3 regions of the Longispora urticae genome follow, and region 2 is predicted to be linked to each of the others. Evidence: riboswitches for the same ligand, from Rfam matches in the RefSeq annotation. Region 2 holds a riboswitch; each other region holds the start of a gene.

Region 1 (3,154 bases), on a different contig from region 2:
CTGGCGGGCCGGGTCGCGGCGCTGGTCGCCGAGGAGGGTGCGCACGGCCGGGTCGGGGTGATCGTGCCCGAGAGCCGGGCCGAGCTGCGGGCCGTCGGCGGCCGGGACCAGGTGCTGACCGTGCGCGACGCGAAGGGTTTGGAGTTCGACTCCGTGCTGATCGTGGATCCGCAGGCGATCCTGGACGAGTCGCCGCGCGGGCACAACGATCTGTATGTGGCGTTGACGCGGTCGACGCGGCGGCTCGGGGTGCTGTGTCCCGGGGAGGTGCCGGAGGTGCTGCGGGCGCTCAAGCCGCGCTGACGGACGCCGGGCCGGAGGGTGTACGCCCTCCGGCCTCACTGGGACATCCTCGCTTCCTGGGGGTGCGCCCGGACCGGGGAGTGTCGGTACTGTGGCGGACATGGTCACGGTCTGGATCGGCGGCGGCACCGGCTCGGGGAAGACGACACTGACCCGGATCCTCGCCGGCCGACACGGCCTGCGGGTGTTCCCCGTGGACGCGTTCTGGCACAGCCACGAGGCCCGGTTGCCGGAGCCGGAGCGCAGCCCCGACGACCAGTGGCTCGGGCTGACCCCGGTCGAGCAGGCGGCCGAGTTCGAGGCGCTGGCCCGCAAGCGCTGGCCGCTGGTTCTCGCCGACCTGGCCGCCCTGCCACCGTCGCCGCCCGTGGTCGTCGAGGGGCCGCAGGTGCTGCCGGACCTGGTGCCGGACGGCGACGCGGCCGTGTTCCTCGTCTCCACGGCCCCGTTCCAACGCTCGGTGCTGGAACGCCGGCCGCTGCCGCCGACCGCCGACGCCCGGCAGGCGCTGGAGAACCGGATCGAGAAGGACCGGCTCCACGGGCAACGGGTGGTCGAGCTGGCCGCCGCGCGCGGCTTCCCGGTCGTTCCGGTCGACGGCACCCTGCCGGTCGAGGCGGTCCTGGTCGCCGTCGAGGACGCGCTGCCCGCTGTCGTCGGGCCCGAGGTCGACCCGGCCGACGTCCGGGCGGCGCGGCGCTGGGAGAACGGTGTGGTGGCCGACAACATCCGGACCTGGCTGGGTACGGCGCACGTCCCGCCCGTGGCGCCGACCGGCTATCCCTTCGCGTGCGAGTGCGGCGCGCGGGGCTGCCACGCCCAGGTGGTCCTGCCCCTGGCCGGTTACGAGGCCGCGACGCGCGTGGTCGCCCCAGGACACTGATGGCACGGCGCCGCGCGGAAGGCGCCCCGGGCCGTGCAGAGCATTGCGGACAGTGACGGACACTCCGCAAGAGGTGACGGGTGTGAGTCACTCGCTATCCCGGTCGGGGCGGGGTGTGTATGCTCCTGCTCGCCAACGGTACGCCCCCTCCCGCACGGCGGTGGCGTGGCAACAGGGAACCCGGTGTGAATCCGGGACTGCCCCGCAGCGGTATGTGGGAACGACCGCCGTCAACAGCACTGGGACGCCACGTCCTGGGAAGCGACGGCCACTAGGCAGCGTCTGTCGGCGCACCGCCCACGAGTCCGAATATCTGCCGTCGGTGCACGCGCCCAACGCGCGTGCCGGTTCCGGGTCTCGTGGGAGGGGCCTCGCCGACGCCGTGCCGCGCCCTGGGCCGGTTCACGCGTGGTCTCCCGCCGACCCGGCTTGCGTCGGATCTCGCGAGGGAGAGCGGCAATGCGGACAGGCAGTGGAAGCAGGCTTCTGATCGCCGTGCTCGGGCTGGCCCTGGGGGCCTCGGCCTGCACGGGTACGTCGACCGACAAGCCGGCGGACGGCAAGGTCACGACGTTGACGATCGCGACGAGTTTCGCGGTCAAGGATCTCGATCCGCTGGAGAGCGGGTTCTGGGCGCCGGAGTTCGGGTTCGGCGCGCTGCTGATGAAGCCGGTCGCCGGGGGCAAACTGGTCCCGTGGCTGCTGGAGTCGGCGCCGGCCCAGGCGGGTCCGACGGCGTGGACCCTGAAGCTGCGGCCGAACCTGACCTTCCAGAACGGCAAGCCGCTCGACGGGGCCGCGCTCGCCGCCGCGATGACGTTCAGCCTGACCGACAACAGTTCGGTGAAGCCGATGCTGCCGGGGGCGACCGTGAAGGCGGACGGGCCGTTGACGGTCACGCTCACCACGGTCAAGCCGACGTCGTACGTGCCGAGCCTGCTCGCCCACGAGTCGATGTTCCCGATCTTCGACCACGCCGGGTACCTGCCGGTGAAGGGGAAGCCGGCCGAGCTGATCGCGGCGAGGATCTGGTCGGGGCCGTACACGGTCACCGGGCTGACCTCGGAGGCGATGACGATGACGCCGACCCCCGGGTACACGGTGTCGGCGCCGAAGTTGGAGAGGCTGACCGTCCGGTTCATCCCCGACGCGCAGGCCCGGATCCTGGCCGTGCAGCACGGGGAGGCCGACCTGGCGCTGTACCCGCCGACGTCCGCCGCCCGGGAACTGCGGGGCCGGGCGGACGCGGTGTTCCTCAACCAGGCGGCCGGTACCGCCGCAGAGGGTTTCCAGCTGGTGCTCAACCCGCGCACCGGCCCGCTGGCCGACGTGGAGGTCCGCAGGGCGCTGTCGCACGCGATCGACTACGGCCAGCTCGCCACCCAGGTCATGAACGGGCTGTACGACACGTCGGTCGGCTTCTACCCGGCGTTCCTGCCGTACGCGGCGCGCAACCAGACGTTCGACGCGGCGAAGGCGGACCGGCTCCTCGACGCGGCCGGCTGGGCGAAGGACGCCGACGGTACCCGGGCGAAGGGCGGCACACCGTTGGCGTTCACGCTGCTCACGTACCCGCAGCAGCCGGACTCGAAGACCGTCGCGGTCGCGGTGCAGGCGCAGCTGAAGACGGTCGGGTTCACCGTCGAGGTCCGCCAGATCGACGACGTGACCGCCACGGTGAAGACCCCCACCGGCTGGGACGCGGCGGTGATGGGCAACGGGGCGATCGACTGGACCCAGACCGACCCGGTGACCCCGATCATCGCGAACTTCACCCCGGGCGGCGACAACAACTACGGCGGGGTCGACGATCCGGAGCTGACCCGGCTCGCGGGGCAGCTGGCGGAGACGTTCGACCCGGCGGCCAGGGACAAGCTGATGGCCCGGGTGCAGCAGATCGTGATCGAGGAGAAGGTGTACAGCCTGTACCTGTCGCTCAAGCGGGTACCCGTGGTGGCCTCGCCGACG
Region 2 (3,154 bases):
GGGAGCGCGGCCGACGTGGGCTGGGTGATCGCGGCGGCCACGGTGCCGTTCCTGCTGTTCACGCTGGTCGGTGGGGTGTGGGCGGACCGGCTGCCCCGGCACCGGGTGATGCTGGTGTCCGACATCGTGCGGTGCGGCACGCAGGTGGTGGCCGCGGTGCTGCTGTTCACCGGGGACGCGCGGGTGTGGCACCTGGTGGTGCTGATGGGCATCTTCGGTACCGCCGACGCCTTCTTCAGTCCCGCGATGTCCGGGCTCGTGCCGCTGACCGTGTCGCCGGAGCGGTTGCAGGAGGCCAACGCGCTGCGCGGGTTCGTGATGTCGGCCGGGCTGGTGGCGGGGCCGGCGGTCGCGGGCGGGCTGGTGGTGGCGTTCGGGCCGGGCGGGGCGCTCGCGGTCGACGCGCTGACGTTCGCGATCAGCGCGGTGTACCTGGCCCGGTTGCGGCCCCGGGCGGGGACGGTGGAGGAGGCCGGCAACTTCCTGGCGGAGCTGCGCGACGGGTTCCGCGCGGTGCGGACCCGGTCCTGGGTGTGGTCGACCCTGACCGCCGCCGCCGTGTACCACCTGGTCGTCCTGCCCTCGGTCTTCGTCCTGGGTCCGGTGCTCGCCGAGCGGGAACTGGGCGGGGCGAAGGGCTGGGCGGTGGTGGTGGCCGCGTTCGGGGTCGGGTCGATCGTGGGCGACGTGATCGCGCTGCGCTGGCGGCCGGCCCGTCCGCTGCTGGTGGCGGCCGCCGCGCTGACCGTCGCGTCGTGTCAGGCGCTGATCATCGGCGGGGGCGGGTCGCTGGTGGTGATCGCGGTGCTGGAGGGCGTGACCGGGGTGGCGGTGTCGTTGTTCTTCACGTTGTGGGAGACGGCGTTGCAGACCCACATTCCGGAGGGGTCGCTGTCGCGGGTGACGTCGTTCGATCTCCTCGTCACCGTGGGATCGATGCCCGTCGGTATGGCGCTGGCCGGGCCCGCGGCCGACGCGTTCGGGCTGCATCCGACGCTGATGGTGATGACGCTGGTCGGGGTGCCGTCGGCGCTGGCGCTGTTCGCCGTGCGCGGCGTGCGGAGGCTCGGCCGGGAACGGGAATCCGCGCACGTTCGGATGTGATGAACAGCACTACGTTCGGGTTGACTGTGGAGCACTCTGCGTCGATGCTGGGTGCGCACAAATTAACAATGAGACGACGGTGCGCAGGAACTCCGGTGTGAATCCGGGACGGTCCCGCCACTGTGACCGGGGAGTTCTCCCTCGTACGCGGCCACTGCCCCACGGGCGGGAAGGCCGAGGGGTGACGACGATCCGGGAGTCAGGACACTGACCCGTCGTTCTCCCGATACCGGGGCGGGGACACCCCGGGGAGGAGTACCAGATGGCTTCCTTGACCACTCCCGGTGCCGTCGCCGACACCGGAGCCGCCCTGCGCCCGGTCCGCGACGGGATCATCGTCACCATGGCGGTCGTGTTCGCGCTGCTCACGCTGTACGCGGTGTTCATCGACCAGGGCGCGCTGCTCGCCCCGCTGCTCGGCAAGTTGTCCTTCGACAGCAACTTCGTGCACGAGTTCGCCCACGACGCCCGGCACGTCGCCGGCGCCCCCTGCCACTGATGGCCTCCGTACTGTCGCTGCTCGGCCGGGGACTCCTGGCCGGCGGCGCCGCCGGTGTGCTCGCGGGCGGGTTCGCCCGGCTGGTCGCCGAGCCGGTCATGGACCGGGCGGTCGACATCGAGTCCGCCCGCTCGGCGGCGGCCGGCGAGGTCGGCGAGGAGGTGTTCACCCGGGGTGAGCAGCACTTCGGCCTCATGGTGGCGCTGCTCGCCGTCGGCCTGGCCCTCGGCGCCCTGTTCGGCCTCGTGTACTTCCTGGTGCACCGCTCCGACCTCGACACCGACGTGTGGGGCCGTTCGCTGCGGCTCGCCACGGCCGGCCTGGTAGGCGTCTGGCTGCTGCCGTTCCTGCGCTACCCGGCGAACCCGCCCGGGGTCGGCAACGGCGACACGGTGGACGGTCGGACCGACGCCTGGCTCGCCGCCACGGTGATGGGGCTCGTCGCCGTCGCCGGGGCGCTGTTGCTGCACTCCTGGCTGGTCAGCCGGGGCGCGGCCACCCCGGTCCGGCACCTGGTCGTCGCGGCGGTACCCGTGCTGGCGCTGGTGCTGATGTTCGTGATCCTGCCGAACAACCCGGACGCGATCGAGGTGTCGCCGAAGCTGCTGTGGGACTTCCGGGTCCTGGCGGCGGGCACGATGGTGATCCTGTGGATCGGGATGGGCGCGGTGCTCGGCCTGACCGGGCTGCGCGTTCCGGCCCGGGCCAAGGCTCCCGAGGCCGTCGCGGCCTCCTAGTACGAGCAGTGCCCGCGGGCGCGGTTCCCTGACGGGGGCCGCGCCCGTTTCAGCGGGAGTGTTCCAGCACCCGGGGCTGCGGGACGGTCCCGGCCGAGGGTGTCCCGGGGCGGAGCAGGGCGTGCACGGTGCGGGTCGCGACCGTGGCCCAGGCCGCCACCAGCAGCACGAACAACGCCACGGCCAGCACGGCGAACGCGTGGGAGCCGGTCCGGTGCGCCAGCCCCGTCGCGGCCGTCACGCAGGTCCCCACCGGGAACGTGAAGCTCCACCACGTCATCGTGAACGGCAGTCCCGCCCGGGCCGCGCGCGCCGTGAGCAGGCCGGAGAGCACGATCCAGAGCAGGGCGAAGCCGAAGACGGGTACGCCGTAGAGCAGGCCGGAGAGCTCCAGTGCGTGCGCCGTCGGGCCGGCCACGGCGGTGTGCGCGGCGTCGCCCAGCAGGTTCGCGGCGGTCACGGACTGGCCGAGCGGGCCGAGCACGATCCACAGGGTCGGGACGGCCGCGGCGGCCAGCGGTTCCCGGACCAGCCGGGCCCAGATCTGCGGCAGGATCGCGAGCGTGGCGACGAGGCTGACCCCGAACAGGGCGTAGCAGGCGAGCAGCAGGTCGAGGCGGGGTTGGCCGGCGGGCAGGTGCGGTACGAGGAGCGCGCCGGTCGACGCGGAGACCATCGGGGCGACGACGGGCAGCAGCCAGGTCGGGGAGGCCGGGGCCGGCCCGGGGCGGCTCATCATCCGGTACGGGACGGCCACGGCGCTGGCCAGGCCCAACAGGGTGCCGACGGTCCACAGTACGGCGTCGACGGCGAC
Region 3 (3,154 bases), on a different contig from region 2:
CGGGGTACGCGGCGCGGGCACCCTGGTCGGGCACGTCGACACCGGGGCCGACGCCACCCACCCGGCGCTCGCCGACGGCTACCGGGGCGGGCCCGACTCCTGGTACGACCCCTGGTACCACTCCGCGCGGCCCACCGATCTCGACGGCCACGGGACCGGCACCGCCAGCCTCGCGGTCGGCCGGGGCGGGGTCGGCGTGGCCCCCGACGCGCAGTGGATCGGCTGCTCGAACACGGCCCGCAACATGGCCAGCCCCGGGCTGCACCTCGACTGCCTCCAGTTCGTGTTCGCGCCGTTCCCGGCGGGCGGGGACCCGTTCCGGGGCGATCCGGCGCGCGGGGCCAGGATCCTCACCAACTCGTGGGACTGCACGGACGAGGAGGGCTGTGACCCGCAGTCGCTGTACCCGGCGGCCCGGGCCCTGGAGGCCGCCGGGGTGTTCGTGACCGCGGCGGCCGGCAACTCGGGGCCGTTCTGCCGGAGCATCACCGAACCACTGGCCACGTATCCGCAGGTCGTCACGGTGGGGGCCACGAACGAGCAGGACCAGGTCGCGCCGTACTCCAGCCAGGGACCGGTCGGGCCGCTGATCAAACCGGACATTCTCGCTCCGGGTACCGACGTGGTCCTCGCCCGGCCCGGCGGCGGCTACGGCACCGCGTTCGGCACCTCGATGTCGGCGCCGCTCGTGGCGGGGGTGGTGGCCCTGATGTGGTCGGCGAACCCGGCGCTGGTCGGGGACCTGGCCCGGACCCGGCAGATCCTCACCGCCACCGCGCGGCCCACGGAGCCGGCCCCGCCGTCGCATCTGCTCTTCCAGCGCCGTAAATGCGGCAAAGTAGGCAACCCTGGCATTGTGGACGCATATGCAGCGGTGTCGATGGCCAGGGCGGGGACGTGATCCACAACATGCCTGGTTGACACGGGTATGCCGGGCTCGGAACACTGACCCACAGCAGCACCACGTGACCGCGTGGGGAAAGTCCGGTGAAACTCCGGCGCTGACCCGCAACGGTAGAGCCCGAGCACCCGCCGGTCACGTCGCATCCCTCCCGTCGCGGTCTACGGGGTGGCGCCCGGGGCACCGGGATCCATCATGGACCCGGACAGAAAGGCCCCCTCGTGCGCAGAACCCTTCTGGTACCGGTCGCCGCCGTGGCCCTCAGCCTCGGCCTCGCTGCCCCCGCCCAGGCGGCACCCGTCACCAAGGACGCGAACCAGGCCGCGGCCGGGTGGCTCACCACGCAGCTCAAGGACGGCGAGCGCCTGCAGTCCTCCGGTTACGACGACGCCGGGCTGACCATCGACGCGGTCCTCGCCTTCGACGCCGTGGGCGTGGCCGGCGACGCCGCCGCGAAGGCCACCGCGTGGCTGGTCAAGCCGGACAGCGTCGCGAACTACATCGGCGACGGCGCCAAGGAGTCCTACGCGGGCGCGCACGCCAAGCTCGCGCTCCTCGCGCTCGCCCAGGGCAAGGACCCGGAGGCGGTCGGCGGCCGGAAGCTGCTCACCGAGCTGGCCGCGCTCCAGGAGGCTTCGGGCCGCTACTCCGACAGGTCCGAGTACGGCAACTACAGCAACACGTTCAGCCAGTCGCTGGCCGTGATCGCGCTGCAGCGTACCCCCGGGAAGGCCCCCGCCAAGGCCGTGGAGTTCCTGGTCGGCAGCCAGTGCCCCGACGGCGGCTTCCCGCAGGACTTCGCGCAGCCCACGTGCACCGGCAGCGTCGACGCGACCGGGCTGGTCGTGCAGGCCCTGTTCGCCGCCGGGAAGTCCACCGAGGCCGGCAAGGCCCTCGACTGGCTGACCGCCCGCCAGCAGGCCAACGGCGGGTTCACCTCCGGCGCGGCCGTGCCGGACAAGGACAACCCGGTCAACGCCAACAGCACCGGCAACGCCCTGGCCGCCCTGCGCACCGGGCAGCGCACCGCCGCCGCGACCAAGGCCACCACCTACCTGACCGGCCTCCAGATCGGGTGCGCCGGTCCGGCCGACCAGCGCGGCGCGATCACGTTCGACGGCACGTTCACCGCCGGCAAGGCCCCCCGGGCCACGGCCGGCGCGCTGTTCGGCCTCGCGAACGGCTCGCTGAACACGGTCAGCAACAAGGACATCGCGGCCGCCGCGCCGAGCCTGGACTGCACCGTGCCGGCCACCGCCACCCCGACCCCGACCGCCGGCCCGGTCCTGCCCGTCACCGGCTCGCCCGCGTCGCTGCTCGCCTGGGCCGGCGCGGCCATGCTGGCCCTCGGCGCGTGCACCGTGGCCCTGGCCCGGCGTCGGCGCTCGGCGTGACCCTCCGACGACTGCTCGCCGCCGCGGCCCTGGTCGCGGCGGCGGTCGTCGTCCCGGCGGCCCCGGCGCGGGCCGCCTGCTCCGGCGTCACCGTCGTCGTGGACTTCGGCTCCCTGGGCGGCGGCGTCCAGACCCGGTGCGCGGGCGGCGATCCGGGGACCGGCCTCCAGGCACTGGAGTCGGCCGGGTTCGGTTACAGCTTCGTGCCCCGGCAGGCCGGACTGATCTGCCAGCTCAACAGCCGGCCCGACCCGTGCAACGGCGCGCCCAAGGACGCCTACTGGGCCTACTACCACGCCCAGCCGGGCGGTTCGTGGACATACAGCGACGAGGGCGCCGGCAGCTACGACCCGCCGGCCGGCAGCGTCGAGGGCTGGGCGTTCGGCGCGGGCCGCCGCCCCGGCATCGCGCCCCCGGCCGCGCCCGCTCCCCCGCCGCCCCCGGTACCCGTGCCGCCCGCGCCGACCGCCGGCCCCGGGCACCCGCAGCCGGGTGGCACCACCGCACCGGGCCCGCAGTCAGCGGCACCCTCGGCGGGCCCCAGCGCCGCCGCTACCCCGGAGCCCTCGGGGGCGCCGGCCACCGTGCCCGGGTCGAATACCCCCACCCCCGCCGCGGCCACCCCGAAGTCGGAGAAATCCGCCGGGCTCCCCTGGCAGCTGGGCCTGCTCGCGGTCCTCGTCCTCGGCGGGCTCGCGTTCTGGCAGGTCAAGCGTCGCCGTGCCCAGTAGGTTGCACCCCGGCGCGTGGTGGTTGTGGGCGCTGGCGCTCGGTACGGCCGCGAGTCGGACCACCAACCCGTGGCTGCTGCTGCTCGCGCTGGCGGTCGCCGGCTACGTCGTCGCGGCCCGGCGCTCCG

Evidence for each region. Region 2 has a riboswitch for cobalamin ahead of PT931_RS21235 (CbtB domain-containing protein). Riboswitches for the same ligand answer to the same signal wherever they lie in the genome.
Region 1: linked by a shared signal. The riboswitch ahead of PT931_RS25525 (ABC transporter substrate-binding protein) and the one ahead of PT931_RS21235 (CbtB domain-containing protein) in region 2 are both predicted to bind cobalamin.
Region 3: linked by a shared signal. The riboswitch ahead of PT931_RS13940 (LPXTG cell wall anchor domain-containing protein) and the one ahead of PT931_RS21235 (CbtB domain-containing protein) in region 2 are both predicted to bind cobalamin.

What each region holds. Positions count from the first base shown of each region.
Region 1 is NZ_JAQZSH010000036.1:18,068-21,221, reverse strand. It holds gene PT931_RS25535 (HelD family protein) at 1-303, shown strand, start outside; gene PT931_RS25530 (hypothetical protein) at 404-1,186, shown strand; cobalamin riboswitch at 1,306-1,521, shown strand; gene PT931_RS25525 (ABC transporter substrate-binding protein) at 1,646-3,154, shown strand, end outside.
Region 2 is NZ_JAQZSH010000031.1:7,229-10,382, reverse strand. It holds gene PT931_RS21240 (MFS transporter) at 1-1,104, shown strand, start outside; cobalamin riboswitch at 1,137-1,334, shown strand; gene PT931_RS21235 (CbtB domain-containing protein) at 1,367-1,603, shown strand; gene PT931_RS21230 (CbtA family protein) at 1,603-2,340, shown strand; gene PT931_RS21225 (TDT family transporter) at 2,390-3,154, opposite strand, start outside.
Region 3 is NZ_JAQZSH010000022.1:269,450-272,603, reverse strand. It holds gene PT931_RS13945 (S8 family serine peptidase) at 1-901, shown strand, start outside; adenosylcobalamin-variant (AdoCbl-variant) riboswitch at 967-1,039, shown strand; gene PT931_RS13940 (LPXTG cell wall anchor domain-containing protein) at 1,123-2,295, shown strand; gene PT931_RS13935 (hypothetical protein) at 2,292-3,026, shown strand; gene PT931_RS13930 (CbiQ family ECF transporter T component) at 3,016-3,154, shown strand, end outside.